DNA from 4 places in the Enterobacter bugandensis genome. Region 1 is predicted to be linked to each of the others. Evidence: predicted binding sites of a transcription regulator. Region 1 holds the regulator's gene; each other region holds the start of a gene.

Region 1 (6,033 bases):
CCAGCATCGCGCTGTCAGAGCCCAGGCGGAACAGCGCCAGATACAGCAGCGTCAGGCCCACACCGGCCATCAGGCCAGCCCAGATGGTATAACGGGTCAGCAAACGCGCTTCGGTCACGCCGCGGGAACGCGCGGCGTTAACGATAACGATACCAAACACCATCGCGCCCAGCGTATCCATCGTCAGGTAGCCGTTCACAAAGCCGTTAGAGAACGCGGCGTTTTTATAGGCATCCATCGCGTCGCTAATCGGGCCGGCTGGCCAGATGATGGCCGCCACGGCCAGCACGATCAGCGCTACAATTTTCAGCGGCGCCAGGAAGTTACCTACCGTGTCCAGCAGCTTGCCCGGATAGAGGGAAACCAGAATCACGATGGCGAAATAAATCAGGCTGTAGATGAACAGCGGCATCGCGCCGTCGCCGGTCAGCGGGGCGATGCCCACTTCGAAGGAAACGGTCGCGGTACGCGGAGTGGCAAACAGCGGACCAACGGCCAGATAGCAGACGGTAGCCAGCAGAACGCCAGCCACTTTGCCAATCGGGGTGCTAAGGCTATCCACGCCGCCACCGACTTTCGCCAGTGCGATAACGGTCAGTACCGGCAGGCCCACGGCAGTAATCAGGAAACCAAACGCGGCGGTCCAGACGTGTTCACCCGCCTGTAAGCCAACCATTGGAGGGAAAATGATGTTGCCTGCGCCAACGAACAGCGCAAATGTCATAAAGCCCAGCGCGATAATGTCACGCGATTTTAAGTGATGGGTCATAAAACCTTACTGCCTGTGGATGTGGTGTTGAAAACGTTGAGATTTTTCGATTTCCCTGACGGGACGATACAGCCGAAAATTTGCTCAATTTCAGCGGGAAATGCTCCCGTCCTGGCGTGGAGAAGAATAGTTTTTCGATTTACCACGCAAATACAGTCGGTCTGACAGTATCTGGGGGGCAATTTAAACGCTTATAACGTTTAAAGGCAAGGAGGGATCGCAAAACCAGAACAATATGCCAGTATGAAAACGCGCACCAGAACAATGCGCTAATTATAGGAAAAACCCATGGCTAATCATGCGAACAAAAAACAGCCAACCGTATAAAATTCACACGCGTTTCGCTTGACTGCAAAGCAAACGGGCCAGCGATGGCTGACCCGTGGAAAGGTAAAATGACACGCCTGCCGTCAGGCGCTCTTTTTGGCAATTAATCGTTCCGGGATAACGAAACTAAAGCGGGTTCCCTTACCCAGGGTACTCTGGATATCAAGACGGCTTTCATGGTGATTCACCGCGTGTTTCACAATCGCCAGCCCCAGGCCGCTTCCCCCCGTCTGCCGCGATCGCGCTTTATCCACCCGGTAGAAGCGCTCGGTCAGGCGCGGAATATGCTCCGGGGCGATCCCCGGCCCGTTATCCTCAACGCTAAACTCGGCGCCTGCCGGCGTATGCTGCCAGCGCACCACGATATCCGTTCCTTCCGGCGTATGGTTTACCGCGTTGTACACCAGGTTGGAGATGGCGCTACGCAGTTCATCCTCGCTGCCCAGCACCTTCAGCGTGTTGTCGACGTCAAAGGTCAGCTGATGTTTTTTATGGCTTAACGTCTGCGCTTCACGCTCGACGACGCGCAGCATCATTGGCACATCAATGGTGTCATTCAGCGCAAGAGAAGGCGCCGCTTCAATCTTTGACAGCGTCAGCAGCTGCTTCACCAGCCCTTCCATACGGTGCGTTTGCTCGCGCATCGTATGCAGCGCTTTTTCACGCGGCGCGCCTTCCAGGGTTTGCTCCTGCATCATCTCCAGGTAGCCCTGCAGCACGGTCAACGGGGTGCGTAGTTCGTGGCTGACGTTGGCGAAAAAGTTACGACGCGCCCCTTCCAGCTGGTGCATCTGGGTGACGTCGCGCGCCACCATCAGCCACTGGCGATCGCTGTAGGGCATCACGCGGATTTCCAGATGGCGACCGTTATTCAGCTTCAGATTGTGGGGACGGGTGAAATCACGCTTTTTCAGATACAGCGTGAACTCGGGATAACGCAGAAGGTTGAGGATGTTCTGACCATTGTCGTCCGGCCAGCGCAGGCCCAGCAGCTGTTGCGCAAGCCCGTTACACCAGAAAATAGTTCCTTCTTCTGTCGTCAGGATCACCGCATCCGGCAGCGACTCTGCGCCGCTGCGAAAGCGTTTGATCAGGCTTCCCAGCTCGCGGCGACGCTTTTTATTACGCATCTGCATCTGGTGCAGGCCGTACAGCAGCGGCTCCCAGCTGCCGCTTCCCGGCGGCGGGGTCATACTGCGGTCCACCCACAGCCACCAGGAGAGACGCAGCAGGTTCCAGAAATGCCAGGCTAACAGCCCGGTGACCGCCGCCAGCAGAAACCACGGCAGATGCCCAAGTAAGGCCCCCAGAAGAAGGGCCGGAATACAGCATAAGATCAGTTCAAAGACGAGCCTTTTCCATGACAGACGTTCCAGCACGCGTCACACTCCTGTCATTATTCAGAAACGGGTCGAGAAACGATAACCCGTGCCGCGGACCGTCTGTACCATGCGATCGTGGCCGCTCAGTTCCAGCGCTTTTCGCAGGCGGCGGATATGTACGTCAACCGTCCGGTCTTCGACATACACGTTAGTTCCCCAGACGTTATTCAGCAACTGCTCGCGGCTGTAAACGCGTTCCGGATGGGTCATAAAGAAGTGCAGGAGTTTAAATTCGGTAGGCCCCATGTCGAGGGGATTTTCGCCGGTCATCACGCGGTGTGACGTTGGGTCAAGGCTGAGGCCCTGCATCTCGATCACCTCTTCCACCGCCATCGGGGAAATACGGCGCATGACGGCCTTAATGCGGGCAACCAGCTCTTTCGGGGAGAAAGGCTTGGTAATGTAATCGTCCGCGCCGGTCTCCAGACCGCGCACGCGATCCTCTTCCTCTCCGCGCGCCGTGAGCATCACCACCGGGATGTCGCGGGTCAGCGCTTCACGCTTCAGATGTTTGATAAACTGCAGTCCGGAGCCGCCGGGCAACATCCAGTCAAGCAGAATCAGATCGGGCCAGGGTTCATTCAGCTGGTTCACCGCGCTGTCATAATCTTCCGCTTCAACCGGCTGGAAGCCATTTTGTTCGAGCACGAAGCACACCATTTCACGAATTGGAGCTTCATCTTCTACGACCAGAATACGTCTCGCCATACTTTGCCCTGTCTTATCTTATTTAAGTTACAAGTTTGTAATGCGGCGCCATTATGCGTCAGATTTATGACAGATTTATGAAAAACAGTACCACTATAAATGGCAAACTGTTGTTTTATTACAGCGGTTATTTTCCTTTCCCTGACAGTTTATAATCGCCCGCATCGTTTTTCGCCACGGATCTCCTATGCGCATACTTCACACCTCGGACTGGCATCTGGGTCAAAATTTTTACAGCAAAAGCCGTGCGGCTGAACATGAAGCGTTCCTGAACTGGCTTCTGGAAACGGCCCAGGCGCACGAGGTGGATGCCATTATTGTGGCGGGTGACATCTTTGATACCGGTTCGCCGCCGAGCTATGCGCGTGAACTGTATAACCGCTTCGTGGTGAACCTGCAGCAGACCGGCTGTCATCTGGTGATTGTCGCCGGTAACCATGACTCCGTCGCCACGCTCAATGAATCCCGCGACATCCTGGCGTTTCTCAATACCACCGTGGTCGCCAGCGCCGGGCACGCGCCGCAGATCCTGAAAAAACGCGACGGGTCGCCGGGCGCGGTACTGTGTCCGATTCCCTTTTTACGTCCGCGGGACATCGTGCAAAGCCAGGCGGGACTATCGGGCGCGGAAAAGCAGCAGCATTTATTGCAGGCCATCACCGACTATTATCACCAGCAGCACGCGGAAGCCTGTGCCCTGCGCGGTGAACAGGCCATTCCGGTCATTGCCACCGGGCACCTCACTACCGTCGGGGCCAGCAAAAGTGACGCGGTCCGCGAGATCTATATCGGTACGCTGGACGCCTTTCCGGCGCAAAACTTCCCGCCCGCGGACTACATCGCACTCGGGCACATTCACCGCGCCCAGGTCATCGGCGGCTGCGAGCATATCCGCTACTGTGGCTCCCCTATTTCGCTCAGCTTCGATGAAACCGGAAAAGCCAAATCCGTGCATCTGGTGAGCTTTGATGAGGGCAAACTCAGCGCCGTCGAGACGCTGGAAGTGCCGGTCACCCAGCCGCTGGCGGTGCTGAAGGGCGATCTGGCTGCCATCACCGCCCAGCTTGAGCAGTGGCGCGGCGCTGAGCTTAACCCGCCCGTCTGGCTGGATATTGAAATCACCACCGATGACTACCTGCACGATATGCAGCGGAAAATTCAGGCGCTGACCGAAGAGTTGCCGGTTGAGGTGCTGCTGGTGCGCCGCAGCCGCGAGCAGCGCGAGAAAATTCTGCTCGGTGCCCAGCGCGAAACGCTTAGCGAATTGCGCGTAGAAGAGGTGTTCGAGCGCCGACTGTCGCAGGAAGAGATCGATGATGCAAAGCGCGTCAGGCTCAACGAGCTGTTCAGCCATACTCTGCACGCCCTCAATGACGAGGAAGAAAACGCATGAAAATTCTGAGCCTGCGCCTGAAAAATCTCAACTCCCTCAAGGGCGAGTGGAAAATTGACTTCACTGCGGAGCCTTTTGCCAGCAACGGCCTGTTTGCCATCACTGGCGCAACCGGCGCGGGTAAAACCACCCTGCTCGATGCCATCTGCCTGGCGCTCTACCACGAAACCCCGCGCCTGAATAAGGTCTCTCAGGCGCAAAACGATCTGATGACGCGCGATACCGCCGAGTGCCTGGCGGAAGTGGAGTTTGAGGTGAAAGGCGTTGCCTATCGCGCATTCTGGAGCCAGAACCGGGCGCGCAACCAGCCGGACGGGAACTTGCAGGCACCGCGCGTGGAGCTGGCCCGCTGCGAGGATGGCAAGATTCTGGCCGATAAGGTGTCGGATAAACTGGAGCAAACCGCGGCGCTCACCGGGCTGGACTACGGCCGTTTTACCCGCTCAATGCTGCTCTCGCAGGGGCAATTTGCCGCCTTCCTCAATGCCAAACCGGCCGACCGCGCAGAACTGCTGGAAGAACTCACCGGCACCGAAATCTACGGCCAGATTTCCGCGATGGTGTTTGAGAAACACAAAGCCGCCCGCAGCGTGCTGGAAAAATGCGAGGCGCAGGCGGCGGGTGTCGTGCTGCTCAGCGAAGAACAACAGCAGCAGTTGCAGCAAAGTTTGCAGGCACTTACTGACGAAGAGAAAACTCTGCTGGCCCAGCAGCAAAGCCAACAGAAAGATTTTCAGTGGCTTACGCGTCATGACGAGCTCGTGCGGGAGCAGCAGCGCGTTGCCGCCCTGCAGCAGCAGGCGCAACAGGCGCAGGCGAACGCGGCGCCGGAACTGGCAAAACTCCAGCTTGCCCAGCCCGCCGCCCAGCTTCGTCCGCTCTGGGAGCATCAGCAGGAGCAAACCGCACGTCTGACGCAAACCCAGCAGCGAATTAACGAAGTAAATACTCGCTTACAGACCAAAACCGCACTGCGCGCGCGGATCCGCAATACCGCCCTGCGTACCCATGAGCGGCTACAGGCCGAACTGACGGCGCTGGGACAGTGGCTGGCGGAGAATGAGCGTTATCGTCTGCTGGGCCAGGAAATTGCCGGCTGGCGCGCCCAGTTCTCACAGCTAAACCGTGACAAAAGTCAGCTCGTCGCGCTTGCTGCGCGGATGACTGAGCTACGTCAGAAGCTGGCTGAGATGCCGGAAAATACGCTGACGCTGACGGCGGATGAGGTCAGCGCGGCCATGGAGCAGCAGTCCCGGTCCCGCACGCTGCGCCAGCAGCTGACGTCGCTGCATGCCCGCTATCAGCCGCTGCAAAAGCGCCTGAGCCAGAACGGTGAAAGCGTGCAGAAAGCCCTGGCGGAGCAGAGCAAGCTCAATGAAACCCTGGCGCTGCGCCGCCAGCAGTACAAAGAGAAACACCAGCACTATCTGGACCTGAAAGCCCTGTGCGAACGC
Region 2 (6,033 bases), 420 kb from region 1:
AGGCGGCGAAGATGCTGATTGGCATTCCGGACTATGACAACTACGTTGAGCATATGAAGACCAACCATCCGGATAAGCCGTATATGACCTACACCGAATTCTTCCGCGAGCGTCAGGAAGCGCGCTACGGCGGAAGTGGAGAAGGCGGCGTCCGATGCTGCTAAAGGAGAGACCATGACCCCGATTGCCGTTACCCTGCTGACCGGTTTCCTCGGCGCCGGTAAAACCACCCTGCTGCGCCACATTCTGAACGAGCAGCACGGCTTCAAAATCGCCGTCATCGAAAACGAATTTGGCGAAGTCTCCGTTGACGATCAATTAATCGGAGACCGCGCCACGCAAATCAAAACCCTGACCAACGGCTGCATCTGCTGCACCCGCTCTAACGAGCTGGAAGACGCCCTGCTGGACCTGCTCGACAGCCGCGATCGCGGTGACATCGGCTTCGACCGCCTGGTGATCGAGTGCACCGGCATGGCCGACCCCGGCCCGATTATTCAGACCTTTTTCTCTCACGATATTCTTTGCCAGCGCTACCTGCTGGACGGGGTGATTGCCCTGGTAGACGCGGTCCACGCCGACGAGCAGATGAACCAGTTCACCATTGCCCAGTCTCAGGTGGGCTACGCCGACCGCATCCTGCTGACCAAAACCGACGTGGCAGGCGACAGCGAAAAACTCCGCGAGCGCCTGACGCGCATCAACTCGCGCGCGCCGATTTATACGGTGACGCATGGCGATATCGATCTATCCCAGCTGTTTAACACCAACGGCTTTATGCTGGAGGAGAACGTCACCACGAAACCGCGCTTCCACTTTATGGGAGACAAGCAAAACGATGTGGCGTCGATTGTGGTGGAGCTGGACTACCCGGTGGACATCAGCGAAGTCTCCCGGGTAATGGAAAACCTGCTGCTGTCGTTTGCCGACAAGCTGCTGCGCTACAAAGGCATGCTGTGGATCGACGGCGAGCCGAACCGCCTGCTGTTTCAGGGCGTACAGCGCCTGTACAGCGCCGACTGGGACCGCCCGTGGGGCGATGAAGCGCCGCACAGCGTGATGGTGTTTATTGGTATCCAGCTGCCGGAAGAAGAAATCCGAGCAGCGTTTGCAGGTCTGAAGAAATAACCGCCTTGCTTCCCCTCTCCCCTGTGGGGAGAGGGGAAGGATGAGAGGTAAAATTATTTCAACGCCTCCGGCAGCGTCACAATCCACAGCTCGCTCTCTGACTCCGGCTTCTTCAGCGGCTTCACGCTGAGCGTGGTTTCCACCGGTTTATCATCCAGCGTCAGCTTGCCTTCCTCGTTCACCCGATAGTCCTTGAGCTTTTTGCCCTCGACCGGATGCTGCATCGCCACCTTCACGCCAAAGTCGTTATCGTTCGCCACCGCAAGCCGTTTGCCGTCGATCAGCGCCAGCCCTTCGGCCTTTTCCTGCTGCCAGCCCAGCGCGCGCAGATCGACGACCTGCGTTTTTGCAGCAAGGGTAATGCCGCGCTGTGCCAGGGTTTTCTCATCATCAAACTCCGGGTACTCGCCCGGCTTGTCGAAAGCGGTCAGGTCGCTCGCCTTGCTGAGATCCACCTTGTAGATAAGGTTACGCATCGCGTCATTTTTATCCTCACCCTGTTCAATCAGCAGGATGTGCTGGTCGTCCAGTGCCACGATGTCGCCGATTTTGGCGTCGCTGTTTTTGCTGTAGGCCGCGCTGTCGATGGGGTAGCCGTACATCGCCGTTTTCCCGGTCGCCGGGTCGAAGCTGACCAGACGCGTAAACAGCGCCTGCTTTTTGCTCTTACCGTCGATATCCAGCGTGCTTTGCACGGCGGCGATAATCCGCCCGTCCGGCATCCGGGTCAGGCCTTCAAAGCCCCGGTTCGGCTGGCGCCATTTGATAACGTTTGGCAGACCGCCCGCGATGGATTTTTCCCCTTCCGCCGCCTGCGGCCCGTGGATCGCCAGAATTTTCCCTTTGCTGTCGACGTTAATCAGGAACGGGCCATACTCGTCGCACAGCCAGAAGCCGCCCTTGCCGTCCGGGGTGATGCCTTCCGTGTCCAGCCCGCGGTTGTCACCCTTCAGAATGTTGAGGGTATCGCTGAACGCCACCTCATTTGTAGATCCGATCACGCCGCTTTGCAGCGGCAGGCCGTTAATCTCGCCTTTATCATCATGCAGCGGGCGGGCATCCGTTGCCTCCGCTTTGCCGTTCTGAACGCGAATTGTCATCAGCAGCGGCGCGAAATCCGGCGTGACAAAAATTTTGGCTTCGTTTTTACCCATTTTGGGCGCATCGGCGTTAGGACCGCGATCGGTCACGGTCGCGAAGGTCAGAGCATCGCCCTGCTTGCCCGTAAACAGCAGGCCGGAGCCAATCCCTACCGGGAGTCCATTCGGAAACGCACCGGCAAACGCGCCGCTGTATTTCACGTGTGAGCCGTCAGGGAAGCTGACAACATAGCGCTCAGCCGTGGGCTGCGCCGCCAGGCCAGAGAAAGAGAGCGTACAGCCGATAAGCACAGGAATGATTTTTCTTTTCATATTGTTAGCATCCGGAAAGTGAAGCCCACAACGTAATGAACAAACGTGTCAGAAAAATGACATGGAAAGGAAACGTGGCCGGACATCTGAACGAATAATGACCATAAAAATGTAAAAATTTGTTTTTTTATGTGATTTTAGAAATGGAATTGGAAATTATTAGAAGCGCAATTAATGCGTCTCAAATCACTATCCCTGCCTCGTTCAGATTTCGTTTAGTCAAAAAATTAAACTGTTCCTCAACACCTGAAATTTGCGCGTTGACACACCGACAACCCAACTTAAGCGTTACAAATAAAGATAAAAGAATTAACAATTACAGCATGAAAAGTCGATTTGCATCACATTTGCAGTCATAAACATCGCTTGTTAAGGTGCCCCCAGATTAATTTGATGATGAGGCACGAAACATGAAAAAACTGAACATTCTTCTTCTTTCTGCACTGACCGCCATCTCGGGTTCCGCACTGGCAATGGGCGGCAGCATTGAGCAGGGTAAAAACTTTACCAACCTCAACCTGGAAATGGGCAAATCCTCATCCGGTGTTTATCTCGAAAGTAACTGGCTGAAAAACACCGACGACGGTACCCAGACCGGTGGCGTGGGCGCAGGCTACAACCTGGAAGTGGGCCCGGTGATGCTGAATGCGGGCGCAAAAGCCATCTACATCGGCCCGAAAAAAGGCGATAACGGCGTGGCCTTCCCGATTGGCGGCGGCGTAAACGTTGCGCTGACCGACAGCATCCACGTCTATGGCGAAGGCTATGCGGCACCAGAAGGCCTGAACAACAGCGTGAAAAACTACGTTGAAGCTAACGGCGGCGTAAGCTGGACCCCAATCAAACCGGTTACGCTGAAAGTAGGCTACCGCCACGTGAGCGTTGACGGCAAAGATGGTCGTCCAAACCACACCCTGATTGATGGCGCATATGTCGGCGGTGGAGTTAGCTTCTGATGAAACACCGCGTTACCGCGCTTTGCGTTCTGAGCCTCACGCTGATGCTCACCGGCTGCGTCCAGTACAAATGGGTAAAACCGGGCGTGAGCGACGCTGAGATGAATAAAAAGCTTACGGAATGCGAAGCGCAGGCCCTGATCGATCTGCCTCCGGATAACGTGGTGACCGGTTCGAGCTCGGAAAAAACGGACAAAAAGAACAAGAAAAAGGATATTTCCACGAGCTACACGGTTGAAGACGCGAATGAATATCGCCGGGATACGTTAGTCGACAGCTGCATGTTCAAAAGCGGCTGGGACAAGATCGAAGTACAGTAATCAACTGAAAAAACCTGCCAACCGGCAGGTTTTTTTATTACCTCTTACTTACGCACCACCACCAGCTTCTGGTTCACAAACTCTTTGATCCCCAGATCCGACAGCTCGCGTCCGTAGCCGGAACGCTTCACGCCGCCGAACGGCAGCTCTGCTGCGGTATCGGTGAGCCAGTTGATGTACACCATCCCGGTCTCGATCCGCGACGCCATTTTCTTCGCGCGCTCAATGTCCCGGCTGAACACCGCCCCACCCAGGCCGTAGTGGGAGTCGTTCGCCAGCGCGACCGCTTCGTCGTCGTTTTTCACCACGTACATCTGCGCAACCGGGCCGAAGAACTCTTCGAAGTACGCCGGGTTATCGCGGGAGATATTCGTCAGGATAGTCGGTTCGAAGAAGCTCCCGTCGCGCTGCACCGGCTTGCCGCCATAGTGCAGCGTGGCACCGTTTTTCACCGCCTCGTTAACCTGTTTGGTCAGCGTTTCCAGCGCATCTTTGGAAGAGAGCGGCCCCAGCGTGGTGCTCTCGTCCAGCGGATCGCCAATCTTCACCTGTTTAAACGCCTCGGTAAATTTGCTGAGGAACGCGTCGGCAATTTTCTCGTGCAGGATAAAGCGCTTCGCCGCGGTACAGACCTGCCCGGCGTTGTTGAGCCGCGCATTCACGCCAATCTTAACCGCTTTATCCAGGTCCGCGTCGTCCAGCACCACGAAGACGTCGTTACCGCCCAGTTCGAGGGTCGATTTCTTAATGTGCTTCGCCGCCTGCGCGGCCACCACGCTGCCCGCCTTTTCGGAGCCGGTTAGCGCTGCGCCCTGCACGCGATCGTCTGCGATGATATTCGCCACCTGTTCGGACGAGATAAACAGGTTCGTCCACGCCCCTTCCGGCGCGCCCGCCTCGCGCACCAGATGTGCAAAGGTCTCGGCGCAGTGCGGCACGATGCTGGCATGCTTGGCGATAACGGGGTTACCCGCCGCCAGGTTTGGTGCCAGGACGCGCATCAGCTGGTAGTACGGGAAGTTCCACGGCTCGACGGCCATCAGCACGCCGATGGGGTGATGCTCCACCCACGCTTCCCCAAGTTCAGAGTCGTACTTCACCGGGGCGAGGAACTGCTTCGCGTTGTCGGCGTAGTAGCGGGCGATCTGCGCGCAAAGCTTCACCTCGCCGCGGCTCTGTTCGATGAGCTTACCCATCTCCTGGCTGGCGATTTTGGCCAGATCCTCCACGCGCTCGTCGATCAGGTCGGCAAGCTTATGCAGCACCGGCAGGCGCTGGCTGATGTCGCCTTTCGCCCATTCCGAATGGTAAAGCGCATCGGCCGCCTTCAGCGCCGCTTCGATATCCGCGTCGGTATGTGAGGGGTATTCTTTGATGAGCTGGTTAGTGGCAGGATTTACTGTCTGATAAGCCATATCGAATCTCCATGTTTTACCGCTTAGGGTATTAAGGGTAGTCAACATGACTGGCTGTGGACGTAAAGTTGGGTATATCCGGAAGGTTCTGAGTTAAGCAGTGCCGGACAGTTCGCTGACGTGGTATAAAAAACGTCCAGAAGGAGTTTCCATGACCGATACCCGACACGTTCGCCAGACTTTTCACCGCGCCAGGGGCCTTGAGCTGCGCAGCACCTGGCAAAGCACGCAGGCGTACAAACGCCACTGTCACCCTCAACTCTCCATCGGCGCGATTGTTGAGGGCCAGACCTGCTGCGTGTGTCATGACCAAGAGTACATTCTTCATCCGGGGGACCTCATTGCGATCCCGGCTTATGTGCCGCACAGCTGCAACCCCGTCGACGGGCAGCCGCGCAGCTACCATATGCTCTATATCGACACCGATCTTCCTCTGGCGCTACAGGTGATTCGTAACCCTGCCCTGTTTGCCCGTTACCTGGACGTCGTTAAGACAATGTCTCCAGCGTCCGTGGAGGCGCTGCTTTCTGCCCTTCCCCGCTGCGCGGATAACGCAGACGCGCTTCGGCCCACCAGCCAGCAGGTGCGGCAGGCGTTTCTTGCCGACCTGGCCGCACCGCCTTCGCTTGACGAACTTGCCCAACGCTTCTCGCTGCGCAAGGAGACGCTGATCCGTACCTTCCGGCAGGACACCGGCCTGACGCCGGGCAGCTTCCTCAACATCTCCCGCGTGGAGTTCGCCAAAGCGCGGCTACGTGCCGGGGACGACATCGCCGACGTCGGCTACCAGAGCGGCTTTGCC
Region 3 (6,033 bases), 2.2 Mb from region 1:
GTCATAAGGCCTGCCAGCAGCAGGCCGGTGGTTAATGGAGTTAATTTCATCGCAATGCTCCTTATTGACGACGCGCCAGCACTTCCGCGTGGTGACGTTTCTCGCCGATCATCACAACAACCAGCAGCAGAACCGCCAGCACGCTGCCGCCGATCATCACCATAAAGCCGCCGTCCCAGCCGAAGAAGTCAACGGTGTAGCCCACGATAGCGCTCGCCGCGACGGAACCGCCGAGGTAGCCAAACAGACCGGTAAAGCCTGCCGCCGTGCCCGCCGCTTTTTTCGGCGCCAGCTCAAGCGCGTGCAGACCGATCAGCATCACCGGGCCGTAAATCAGGAAGCCGATAACGATCATACAGGCCATGTCTACTGATGGGTTACCCGGCGGGTTAAGCCAGTAAACGACAGTCGCGATGGTCACCAGGGTCATAAAGAACACGCCCGTTGCGCCGCGGTTGCCTTTAAACACTTTGTCCGACATCCAGCCGCAAATCAGCGTGCCCGGGATCCCGGCGTATTCATACAGGAAGTACGCCCAGGAGGATTTATCCAGCGCGAAATGCTTCACCTCTTTCAGGTAGGTCGGGGACCAGTCAAGGATGCCGTAGCGCAGCAGGTATACGAACACATTCGCCACCGCGATGTACCACAGCAGCTTGTTCGGCAGCACGTACTTCATGAAGATCTGTTTCGCGGTCAGCTCTTCTTCGTGCTTCTCGCTGTAGTCATCCGGATAGTCGTTTTTGTACTCTTCGATTGGCGGCAGCCCGCAGGACTGCGGTGTGTCGCGCATCAGGGCGAAGGCAATAATCGCCACCAGAATAGCACCAAAGGCAGGCATGTAGAGCGCCGCGTGCCAGTCGTTGAACCAGGCCATCCCCAGCAGGAACAGCAGAGGTGGAAGCCCGCCCCCGACGTTATGCGCGCAGTTCCACACCGACACAATGCCGCCACGCTCCTTCTGCGACCACCAGTGCACCATAGTACGTCCGCACGGCGGCCACCCCATCCCCTGGAACCAGCCGCAGAGGAACAGCAGCACGAACATGATGGCAATGCTGGACGTCGCCCACGGCACAAAGCCCATGAACAGCATGACCGCTGCAGCGAGGATCAGACCGGCGGGCAGGAACACGCGCGGATTCGAACGGTCCGACACGGAACCCATGATGAATTTAGAAAAACCGTAGGCGATGGAGATCCCCGACAGCGCGAAGCCCAGGTCGCCGCGAGAGAAGCCCTGTTCCACCAGATACGGCATGGCGAGCGCAAAGTTTTTACGTACAAGATAGTACGCCGCATACCCGAAGAAGATCCCGAGGAAGATTTGCCAACGCAGACGGCGGTAGAGAGGATCGATCTCTGCCTCTGGCAGTCGCGCCCGATGCGGCGCAGGTTTGAAGATACTGAGCATAACAGCCTCCGTGGCCTTTCAAAAAATGACCAGGCATCTCGCGCCCGGTTACAGAGGCGGGGATGTTAAAAAAACATGCGGTTTGTTACTGTGAATCAACGCACAGATTGTTACAGAAATATGACAGAATGCGCAAAAAAGCGCATGAAATCACGTTTCAGTTTCGAATTTCGCGCGTTTATGTTCGAAATCAAACAAACCACACGATCTATGTGGCTAAATGCTAAAAAACGAACATAGAGGAAAGGCAATGACAATTCACGATCCACGCTACAGCGATGTGATTATCATTGGCGGTGGCGCAACCGGCGCCGGCATCGCACGCGACTGCGCCCTCCGCGGCTTAAGCGTCACGCTTCTGGAGCGCCACGATATCGCCACCGGCGCGACGGGACGTAACCACGGCCTGCTGCACAGCGGCGCGCGGTATGCGGTCACCGACGGTGAATCCGCGCGCGAATGTATCGCTGAAAACCAGATCCTCAAGCGTATCGCCCGACACTGCATAGAGCCGACCGACGGCCTCTTTATTACCCTTCCCGAAGATGACCTCGCCTTTCAGTCAACCTTTATAACCGCCTGTACTGTAGCAGGTATTCAGGCGGAGGCCATGGATCCGGCGCTGGCCCGGCGGCTGGAGCCGTCGGTGAACCCGGCGCTGATCGGCGCGGTGAAGGTACCTGACGGCACCGTCGATCCGTTCCGCCTGACCGCCGCCAACATGCTGGACGCCCGCGAGCATGGCGCGCGCATTCTGACCGGACATGAAGTGACCGGGCTTATCCGCGAGGGTCATCGCATCTGCGGCGTGCGGGTGTTTGATACGCAGTATAACGAGCACAGCGAGCTGCACGCCGCCGTGGTGGTCAACGCGGCGGGGATCTGGGGCCAGCGCATCGCGGAATACGCCGATTTATCCATCCGCATGTTCCCGGCCAAAGGTTCGCTGCTGATCCTTGACCACCGCATCAATAACCACGTCATCAACCGCTGCCGCAAACCGTCTGACGCCGACATTCTGGTGCCGGGCGACACCATTTCGCTCATCGGTACGACGTCAACGCACGTTGACTACAGCGACATTGACGTCAACCGGGTCACCGCCGAAGAAGTGGATATTCTGCTGCGCGAAGGGGAAAAGCTGGCGCCGGTGATGGCGCAGACGCGTATTCTGCGCGCCTACGCGGGCGTGCGTCCCCTTGTCGCCAGCGATAACGATCCGAGCGGACGTAACGTCAGCCGGGGCATCGTGCTGCTCGATCACGCCGAGCGCGACGGCATGGACGGGTTTATCACCATTACCGGCGGCAAGCTGATGACCTACCGGCTGATGGCCGAGTGGGCGACCGATGCCGTCTGCCGCAAGCTCGGAAATACCGAACCGTGCGTTACCGCAGAACAGCCGCTGCCGGGATCGCGCCAGTCTACCGAAAAAACGCTGCAAAAAATCATCTCCCTGCCCGCGCCGCTGCGCGGTTCGGCCATCTACCGCCACGGCGACAGAACGCCGCAGTGGCTCGGTGAAGGACGACTGAGCCGCAGCCTGGTGTGCGAGTGCGAAGCCGTTACCGCAGGCGAAGTGCAGTACGCGGTAGAGAACCTGACGGTCAACAGCCTGTTGGATCTCCGCCGCCGCACCCGCGTCGGAATGGGGACCTGTCAGGGCGAACTGTGCGCCTGTCGTGCCGCCGGGCTGCTACAGCGTTTTCATACCACCACCGCCACCCAGTCGCTCGATCAGCTCAGCGCGTTTCTGAACGAGCGCTGGAAAGGCATTCAGCCTGTCGCCTGGGGCGATGCCCTGCGCGAAAGCGAATTTACCCGCTGGGTCTATCAGGGGCTTTGCGGCCTGGAGAAGGAGCAACACGATGAAATTTGATACCGTAATCGTCGGCGGCGGGCTGGCAGGCTTGCTCTGCGGCATCAAACTCACGAAGCAGGGGCTTCGCTGCGCCATTATCACCCGCGGCCAGAGCGCCCTGCACTTCTCGTCGGGATCGCTGGATCTGGTGGACGAAGCGTACCGCGACAGGCTGCCGCCGGAGCACCCCTATCACCTGGTTGGCGCGCAGCATATTGACCGCTTTGCGCTGGAAGCCGAAGCGCTGCTGGCGGGCTGCGGCGCGCGTCTGAAGGGAAGCGCCAGGCAAAATCACCAGCGCATCACGCCGCTCGGCACCCTGCGCTCCGCGTGGCTCAGCCCGGAGGAAGTCCCCGTGGCCCCCGTCAGCGCGGGACGAGTGCGGGTGGTGGGTATTAGCGGCTTTCTGGATTTTCAACCCCATCTCGCGGCGGCCTCGCTCTGTCGCCAGGGCATCAACGCCGACACGGCAGAAATAGAGCTGCCCGAGCTGGATGTCCTGCGCGATAACCCGAGCGAGTTTCGCGCGGTGAATATCGCCCGTTTTCTGGATAACGAGGACAAATGGCCGCTGCTGTATGACGCGCTCAGGCCGCTCGGTGAAACCTGCGAAGCCCTGTTAATGCCCGCCTGCTTTGGTTTAAACGACAACCGGCTCTGGCGCTGGCTCTCGGATCGTCTGCCCTGCACGCTCGGTTTACTGCCGACGCTTCCCCCTTCCGTACCCGGCATTCGTCTGCACACCCAGCTTCAGCGCCAGTTTGTTGCGCAGGGCGGCGTATGGATGGCGGGTGACGAGGTGAAAAAAATCACCCTGACCGACGGCGCGGTGAGCGAAATCTGGACGCGCAACCACGAGGATATTCCGCTTCGCGCCCGCTATACGGTGCTGGCGAGCGGGAGCTTCTTCAGCAACGGGCTGCTGAGCAGCCGGGAGGGCATCCGGGAAGCGATTATGGGGCTGGATGTGCGGCAAACCGCTTCCCGCGCGGACTGGTATCAGTGTGATTTCTTCACGCCGCAGCCCTGGCAGCAGTTTGGCGTAATTGTCGATAACCGGCTACATCCGCAGCTTTCCGGTATGCCCGTCGGTAATCTTTTTGCCATCGGCTCGCTGCTGGGCGGATACGATCCGATCCCCCAGGGATGCGGCGGCGGGGTTTGCGCCGTCACGGCGCTGTATGTAGCCGAGCAGATTATCCAGCGCGTGGAGGCTGAACAATGAACGATACCCGTTTCGAAAGCTGCATTAAATGCACGGTCTGTACCACCGTCTGCCCGGTCAGCGGCGTAAACCCGCGCTACCCTGGGCCAAAGCAAGCCGGGCCGGACGGCGAGCGCCTGCGCCTGAAGGACGGCAGGCTGTACGACGAGGCGCTGAAATACTGCATCAACTGCAAGCGCTGCGAGGTCGCCTGCCCGTCGGACGTGAAAATCGGCGACATCATCCAGCGCGCCCGGGCGCGCTACAGCACGCAAAAGCCGACACTGCGCGATGCGATCCTGAGCCATACCGATCTGATGGGCAGCGTCTCCACGCCGTTTGCCCCGCTGGTGAATGCCGCAACCTCACTCAAGCCGGTGCGTCAGCTGCTGGATGCCACGCTTAAAATAGACCATCACCGCAGCCTGCCAAAATATTCTCACGGCACCTTCCGTCGCTGGTATAAAACCGTCGCGGAGCAGCAGGCGCAGTACGACGATCGGGTAGCCTTTTTCCACGGCTGCTATGTGAACTACAACCACCCGCAGCTGGGAAAAGACCTGCTGAAGGTGCTGAACGCCATGGGAACCGGCGTACAGCTGCTTAGCAAAGAGAAGTGCTGCGGCGTGCCGCTGATTGCCAACGGGTTTACCGATAAAGCGCGCAGGCAGGCCAAAAGCAACGTCACCTCCCTGCGCGAAGCGATTGTCGATAAAGGCATGCCGGTGCTGGCGACGTCGTCCACCTGCACCTTCACCCTGCGCGATGAGTATCCGCACCTGCTGGACGTGGATAACGCCGGACTGCGCGAGCACATCGAGCTGGCGACGCGCTTCCTCTGGCGCAAGCTGGACAGCGGACAGACGTTGCCGCTGGGAACATTGCCGCTGAAGGTGGTCTATCACACCCCGTGTCATATGGAGAAAATGGGCTGGTCGCTCTATACGCTGGAGCTGCTGCGGTTAATTCCGGGGCTGGAGCTGACGGTGCTGGATTCGCGCTGCTGCGGCATCGCAGGCACCTACGGCTTTAAGCGTGAAAACTACGAAACCTCGCAGGCAATTGGTGCCCCGCTGTTCCGCCAGATTGAAGAGAGCGGCGCGGATATCGTGGTGACGGACTGCGAAACCTGTAAATGGCAGATTGAGATGTCCACCAGCAAGCGCTGCGAACATCCGATTACCCTGCTGGCGAAAGCGCTGGGCTGAACGTTGCCGGGGCGAAAGGCCCCGGCACAGGCATTACTCAACGAACAGCGACTCGACAACGTTAATCCAGCCGTGCTCGCTGGCGACCTCTTTGCCGTTGAGCCAGCGGCGCAGCATATTCAGCGCCATCATGGCGCACACCTCCTGACGCACCGCCAGGCTGTGGCGGGTGATGCTCATTTTTACCCGCAGCGCCCAGGTGCCTTCCGGCGTCGCCAGCGCGAAGTTGAGGTAATCCTCATCCAGCCCGCCGACAAACAGCGCCAGACCGGCAAAATGCTTCACCCTTCTTTCGGAAGCCCAGCGGGCGGTTTGCGCCAGGGTCTCCTGCTGAAACGGCACCACT
Region 4 (6,033 bases), 380 kb from region 1:
GCAGAAGGGGATGAACGCCGTCAGCAGCTGGCAGAGCACATCTCCTGCTTCCGTCAGGGACTGGCGGCGCTTCCCTTCCAGAGTCCCGATTCGCAGAGCGCCATCCAGCCCGTGATTGTCGGCGAAAACGGCCGCGCGCTGGCGCTGGCCCAGGCGCTGCGCGAGCGGGGGATGTGGGTAACGGCCATTCGTCCACCAACCGTTCCGCCGGGCACCGCGCGTCTGCGCTTAACCCTGACGGCGGCGCATGAGGCGCAGGATATCCAGACGCTGCTGGAGGCGCTTCATGATGCCGGTGAATAAGCAGGCCGTTGCGGCGGCGTTTGGCCGGGCCGCGCGGAGCTATTCGCAGCACGATGAACTCCAGCGCCAGAGCGCGCAGGGGCTTCTGGCCGCGCTTGGCGAGAACCGCTTCCCGCAGGTGCTGGACGCTGGCTGTGGTCCCGGCAGCAACAGCCGCTACTGGCGCGAGGCGGGGAGCGAGGTGACGGCCATCGACCTGTCGCCCGCTATGCTGGACGAGGCACGCCAGCAGCAGGCGGCGCACCACTATGTCGTGGCCGATATCGAGGCTATCCCGCTGGCGGACGCGCAGTTCGATCTGGTCTGGAGCCATCTGGCGGTGCAGTGGTGCAGCAGCCTGCCGCAGGCGTTACGCGAGCTTTATCGCGTCGCACGCCCGGGCGGAAAGGTAGCCTTTACCACCTTGCTGGAAAGTTCGCTGCCGGAGCTGAATCAGGCGTGGAAAGCGGTGGATGAACAGCCGCACGCGAACCGCTTTTTATCGTATGAGCAGGTGACGCAGGCGCTGGCAGGCTGGCGCTGTCGCAGCACGGTGCAAACCATCACGCTTAATTTTAGCGACGCGTTCAGCGCCATGCGCTCTCTGAAGGGCATCGGCGCCACGCACCTGCACGCCGGGCGGGAGAAAAAACCGCTGACCCGGGGGCAGCTGCAACGCCTGGAACTGGCCTGGCCGCAGCAGCGGGGCCTTTTCCCGCTCTCTTATCAACTTTTTCATGGGATTATCGAACGTGACTGAACGTTATTTTGTTACCGGCACTGATACGGAAGTGGGCAAAACGGTTGCCAGCGCTGCGCTGCTGCAGGCGGCACGACTGCTCGGAAAAAACACCGCCGGATATAAGCCCGTGGCTTCCGGCAGCGAGATGACGGCGGAAGGGTTACGCAACACCGACGCGCTGGCGCTCCAGCGTAACAGTAGCCTTGAGCTTGCCTATTCGGCGGTGAATCCCTATACCTTTGCCGAGCCGACGTCGCCACACATTATCAGCGCTGACGAAGGCCGTCCGATTGATTTCGCCGTGCTGTCTGCCGGGTTACGGACGCTGGAAAGCCAGGCCGACTGGGTGCTGGTGGAAGGCGCGGGAGGCTGGTTTACGCCGCTTTCGGACACGCAGACCTTTGCTGACTGGGTGCAGGCCGAGCGGCTTCCGGTCATTCTGGTCGTCGGCGTGAAGCTGGGCTGCATCAATCACGCCATGCTGACGGCGCAGGCCGTTCAGCAGGCAGGGCTGACGCTGGCAGGCTGGATAGCCAACGACGTGGTTGCGCCGGGCAGGCGGCATCAGGAGTATCTGGCGACCCTCAAGCGCGTGCTCCCGGCACCGTTCCTCGGGGAAATCCCCTGGATTGCTGGCGTTGCTGAGCAGGCCGAAACCGGGCGCTATCTCGACCTCAGCGTCTTGCTTCCCGCGACATCCAGTGGGCAATGAGCTCATCGTTCAGCTCGCTAACGTGGCCCTGAGCCACGTTACGCCCGCGATAAAGCATGCAAAACCGATCCGCCACCCGGCGGATAAACGACAGCTGCTGCTCCGCCAGCAGCACCGTCATGCCTAACTCTCGGTTTAAGCGCCCCAGCAGCTGCGCCAGCTTCTGGGCAAATCCGTGTCCTGCCCCATGCGTAGGCTCGTCCAGAATTAGCATCCGCGGGCGGTTGACCAGTGCATTCGCCAGGGCAAGCTGATACTGATCCTCTGGCGAAAGGGCATTGCCCCGCGTCTGACGTCGCGCGTAGAGTTCCGGGAACAGATCGTATACGTCGCTTTTCGCCGCCAGGTCGGGTTTCCCCATCGCCCGCATGGCAATATGCAGATTCTCCTCAATCGTCAGTTGAGAGAAAATACGCCTGTCCTGCGGCACATAGCCTATTCCCGGCTCTGAACGTTGTTCCGGTGCCGGGCTGAGCAAATCACGCGGCGGTGCGCCCGCTTCATGCCAGATAATCGTGCCGCTTTCGACGGGGATGTTTCCGGTAATGCAGTTCATCAGGGTGGTTTTGCCCATCCCCGGCAGGCCTATGATGCCTGTACACATCCCTTGCGGAAAATCCAAATCCACGTTCCATAGCGTATGTTGGCTTCCGTAAAATTGATTCACTGCACGCAGACTCAACATCTTTCTCTCCTTAAAAATGCGTAGGGATAGGCCTGACGTGAAGCTGCAAAACGCTTGCCAGAAACCTGAAATCGATTAAAAAAACGACTTTTTTAGGAATAAGCCACAGGAGAGCAGGGTAAAAACGCGTGGCTTGCACATCGACGGTGCCGGGAATGGTGAGTTGTGGTGCAGGACGAAAAATGGCTGAAATGTGAGCAGGATCGCATCTGTTGGTTATGAATGACTCAACTGTTTATCGTCAAAAAAGAGCTATAAAAATTTTTTGTTGCCGCCTCGTGGGAAAATCCGGGAATTTGCTGAGCGGCGGTCTACACGGGCTGGAAGCAGTTATCCACTATTCCTGTGGATAACCATGTGCATTAGAGTTAGAAAACACGCGATAAGCGAGAGAAGACGCGGCTTTCGCCCAAATTGACGCGAAACGCGGCTTTAGAAAATATCGTTTAAAATTTAATTGCTTAGATAAAAGCAATTACCGTAATGAAAGTGTCACTCGTTGCCATAAAACTATCATTACCTGGCTTGACAAATGTTAAAAAAGAAAAAGTTCTGGGGATAACCCAACCTGGCTGGTTTTTTATCTCGTCAGAGCCTAAATTTTGTCCGCTAACGCGCTAATGACTCCGCCGCTACGCTAAATATCCTGACACGCCACTGGTTTTTCATCCAGTGTTTTTTACTGGCATTCCTGGCAACAACGAGTAAAATTACTCACCTGCCGCTTATAACGTCATCAGGTCGTCGCCCATGAGTAAACCGTTCAAACTGAATTCTGCTTTCCGCCCCTCTGGCGATCAGCCTGAGGCGATCCGTCGTCTTAAAGAGGGGCTGGAAGACGGGCTGGCGCACCAGACGCTGCTGGGAGTAACCGGCTCGGGCAAAACGTTTACTGTCGCCAACGTGATCGCTGACCTGCAGCGCCCCACGATGGTGCTTGCACCCAATAAAACCCTCGCGGCACAGCTTTACGGCGAGATGAAAGAGTTCTTCCCGGAAAACGCGGTGGAGTATTTTGTCTCCTACTACGATTACTACCAGCCGGAAGCCTATGTGCCGAGCTCTGATACCTTCATCGAGAAAGATGCTTCGGTGAACGAACACATCGAACAGATGCGACTGTCTGCGACCAAGGCGCTGCTTGAGCGTCGCGATGTGGTTGTGGTCGCGTCTGTTTCGGCGATTTACGGCCTGGGCGATCCGGATCTCTATCTGAAGATGATGCTGCACCTGACGCAGGGGATGATCATCGATCAGCGCGCAATTTTGCGCCGTCTGGCCGAACTGCAGTACACCCGTAATGACCAGGCCTTCCAGCGCGGGACGTTCCGCGTGCGCGGTGAGGTGATCGACATCTTCCCGGCGGAATCGGACGATATGGCGCTGCGCGTCGAGCTGTTTGACGAAGAGGTCGAGCGTTTGTCACTGTTCGACCCGCTGACCGGCCACGTTGAGTCGGTGATACAGCGTTTTACCATCTACCCTAAAACGCACTACGTGACGCCACGAGAGCGTATCGTGCAGGCGATGGAAGAGATCAAAGAGGAGCTTGCAGAGCGCCGTAAGGTGCTTCTGGCTAACAATAAGCTGCTGGAAGAGCAGCGCCTGAGCCAGCGCACCCAGTTCGATCTGGAGATGATGAACGAGCTGGGCTACTGCTCGGGTATCGAAAACTACTCGCGCTTCCTCTCCGGGCGCGGGCCGGGCGAGCCACCGCCGACGCTGTTTGACTACCTTCCGGCCGACGGTCTGCTGGTGATCGACGAATCCCACGTCACGATCCCGCAGATCGGCGGGATGTACCGCGGCGACCGCGCGCGTAAAGAGACGCTGGTGGAGTACGGCTTCCGCCTGCCGTCAGCGCTGGATAACCGTCCGATGAAGTTTGAAGAGTTTGAGGCGCTGGCGCCGCAGACCATCTACGTGTCGGCCACGCCGGGCAACTACGAGCTGGAAAAATCCGGCGATGAGGTGATCGACCAGGTGGTCCGTCCGACCGGGCTGCTGGACCCGATTATCGAAGTGCGCCCGGTGGCGACCCAGGTGGACGATCTGCTCTCTGAGATCCGCGCCCGTTCCGCCATCAACGAGCGCGTGCTGGTGACGACGCTCACCAAGCGCATGGCGGAAGACCTGACCGAGTATCTTGAAGAACACGGTGAGAAGGTGCGCTATCTGCACTCGGATATCGACACCGTGGAGCGCATGGAGATTATCCGCGATCTGCGTCTGGGCGAGTTTGATGTGCTGGTGGGGATCAACCTGTTGCGAGAAGGTCTGGATATGCCGGAAGTCTCGCTGGTGGCGATTCTGGACGCCGATAAAGAGGGCTTCCTGCGCTCTGAACGCTCCCTGATCCAGACCATTGGCCGCGCCGCGCGTAACGTCAACGGGAAAGCGATTCTGTACGGCGACAAAATCACCCCGTCGATGGCGAAAGCGATTGGCGAAACGGAACGCCGACGCGAGAAGCAGCAGCGCTACAACGAAGAGCACGGCATTACGCCGCAGGGGCTGAACAAGAAGGTGGTGGATATTCTGGCGCTGGGTCAGAACATTGCGAAGACCAAAGCGAAAGGCCGCGGCAAGGCACGTTCAGTGGTGGAAGAAGATACCGTCGTACTGACGCCGAAGGCGCTGCAGCAGAAAATCCACGAGCTGGAAGGGCAGATGATGCAGCACGCCCAGAACCTGGAGTTCGAAGAGGCGGCACAGATCCGCGACCAGCTGCATCAGCTGCGGGATCTGTTTATTGCGGCATCATAGGTAAAGCGGCGTGTATTCCCCCTCTCCCCGTGGGAGAGGGCTGGGGTGAGGGCATCAGGCCGCACAAAGCGAACCTAACCCAACGCCTGAATCGCTTTCTCCAGCGCCTCGCGCAGCAGGTGGCGGTCGTGACGATATTTAATATCGCTGGCTTCCAGCGGCTCCTGCACCACCACGCGATCGCCAATCCCTGTCACATCCACTTTCGGCCCAACCACCACACCGTCGATAATTTTCTTACCGACGTACTGCTCCATCAGGTCCAGCTTGTCCGCCAGCGACAGGCTCGCCGCTGCCGGGCTCAGCTCACGGCCCAGGTTACCGATATAGACCATCGGGGCAGGGGTGCGACGCAGCGCCTGCGCCAGCTCTTTTACCAGCAGAATGGGCATCAGGCTGGTATAAAAACTGCCTGGACCGATCAGGATAAGATCCGCTTCACCAATGGCCTCCACCGCTTCTCGCGTGGCGGGCACGCTCGGATAGGTCATCAACTCCGTTGGCGGCAGGAGGAGCTGGTCAATATTCACCTCGCCGTAGACTTCATGCCCTTCGGCATCGATTGCCATCAAGTCAACCGGTTGTTCAGACATGGGGATCAGGAATGCGTCCACCTTGAGCAGATTACGGATTAAGTTGATGGCTTCCAGAGGCCGTACGCTCAGGTGATCCAGCGCCTTTAGCATCAGATTTCCGAGGTTATGCCCGGAAAGTTCGCCATTGCCGCCAAAACGGTACTCAAACATCGCCGACGCGACGCTCGGCTCGGTAATTAACTGGTTCAGGCAGTTGCGCATATCTCCCCAGGCAATGCCGCCTTCAGCCCGCCTGATCCGCCCGGTTGAG

The links. The regulator PhoB, encoded in region 1, activates phosphate uptake and scavenging genes when phosphate is short. The targets are predictions, from matches to a motif close to CTGTCATAAAACTGNCNNAT.
Region 2: a site for PhoB is predicted at 2,586-2,605, ahead of DG357_RS03135 (esterase-like activity of phytase family protein). Genes of this name have one in related genera too.
Region 3: a site for PhoB is predicted at 1,522-1,541, ahead of glpT (glycerol-3-phosphate transporter). Genes of this name have one in related genera too.
Region 4: a site for PhoB is predicted at 2,921-2,940, ahead of uvrB (excinuclease ABC subunit UvrB). Genes of this name have one in related genera too.

The regions. Positions count from the first base shown of each region.
Region 1 is NZ_LT992502.1:1,061,362-1,067,394, reverse strand. It holds gene brnQ (branched-chain amino acid transporter carrier protein BrnQ) at 1-769, opposite strand, end outside; gene phoR (phosphate regulon sensor histidine kinase PhoR) at 1,180-2,475, opposite strand; gene phoB (phosphate response regulator transcription factor PhoB) at 2,497-3,186, opposite strand; gene sbcD (exonuclease subunit SbcD) at 3,374-4,579, shown strand; gene sbcC (exonuclease subunit SbcC) at 4,576-6,033, shown strand, end outside.
Region 2 is NZ_LT992502.1:642,082-648,114, reverse strand. It holds gene DG357_RS03145 (YbdD/YjiX family protein) at 1-164, shown strand, start outside; gene yjiA (GTPase) at 175-1,128, shown strand; gene DG357_RS03135 (esterase-like activity of phytase family protein) at 1,182-2,540, opposite strand; gene DG357_RS03130 (YfaZ family outer membrane protein) at 2,951-3,496, shown strand; gene DG357_RS03125 (hypothetical protein) at 3,496-3,816, shown strand; gene DG357_RS03120 (NAD-dependent succinate-semialdehyde dehydrogenase) at 3,861-5,231, opposite strand; gene DG357_RS03115 (helix-turn-helix domain-containing protein) at 5,383-6,033, shown strand, end outside.
Region 3 is NZ_LT992502.1:3,261,021-3,267,053, forward strand. It holds gene glpQ (glycerophosphodiester phosphodiesterase) at 1-50, opposite strand, end outside; gene glpT (glycerol-3-phosphate transporter) at 62-1,414, opposite strand; gene glpA (anaerobic glycerol-3-phosphate dehydrogenase subunit A) at 1,665-3,293, shown strand; gene glpB (glycerol-3-phosphate dehydrogenase subunit GlpB) at 3,283-4,500, shown strand; gene glpC (anaerobic glycerol-3-phosphate dehydrogenase subunit GlpC) at 4,497-5,687, shown strand; gene DG357_RS15765 (nicotinamide mononucleotide deamidase-related protein YfaY) at 5,721-6,033, opposite strand, start outside.
Region 4 is NZ_LT992502.1:1,438,912-1,444,944, forward strand. It holds gene bioF (8-amino-7-oxononanoate synthase) at 1-303, shown strand, start outside; gene bioC (malonyl-ACP O-methyltransferase BioC) at 287-1,042, shown strand; gene bioD (dethiobiotin synthase) at 1,035-1,736, shown strand; gene DG357_RS06980 (ABC transporter ATP-binding protein) at 1,699-2,421, opposite strand; gene uvrB (excinuclease ABC subunit UvrB) at 3,172-5,187, shown strand; gene yvcK (uridine diphosphate-N-acetylglucosamine-binding protein YvcK) at 5,262-6,033, opposite strand, start outside.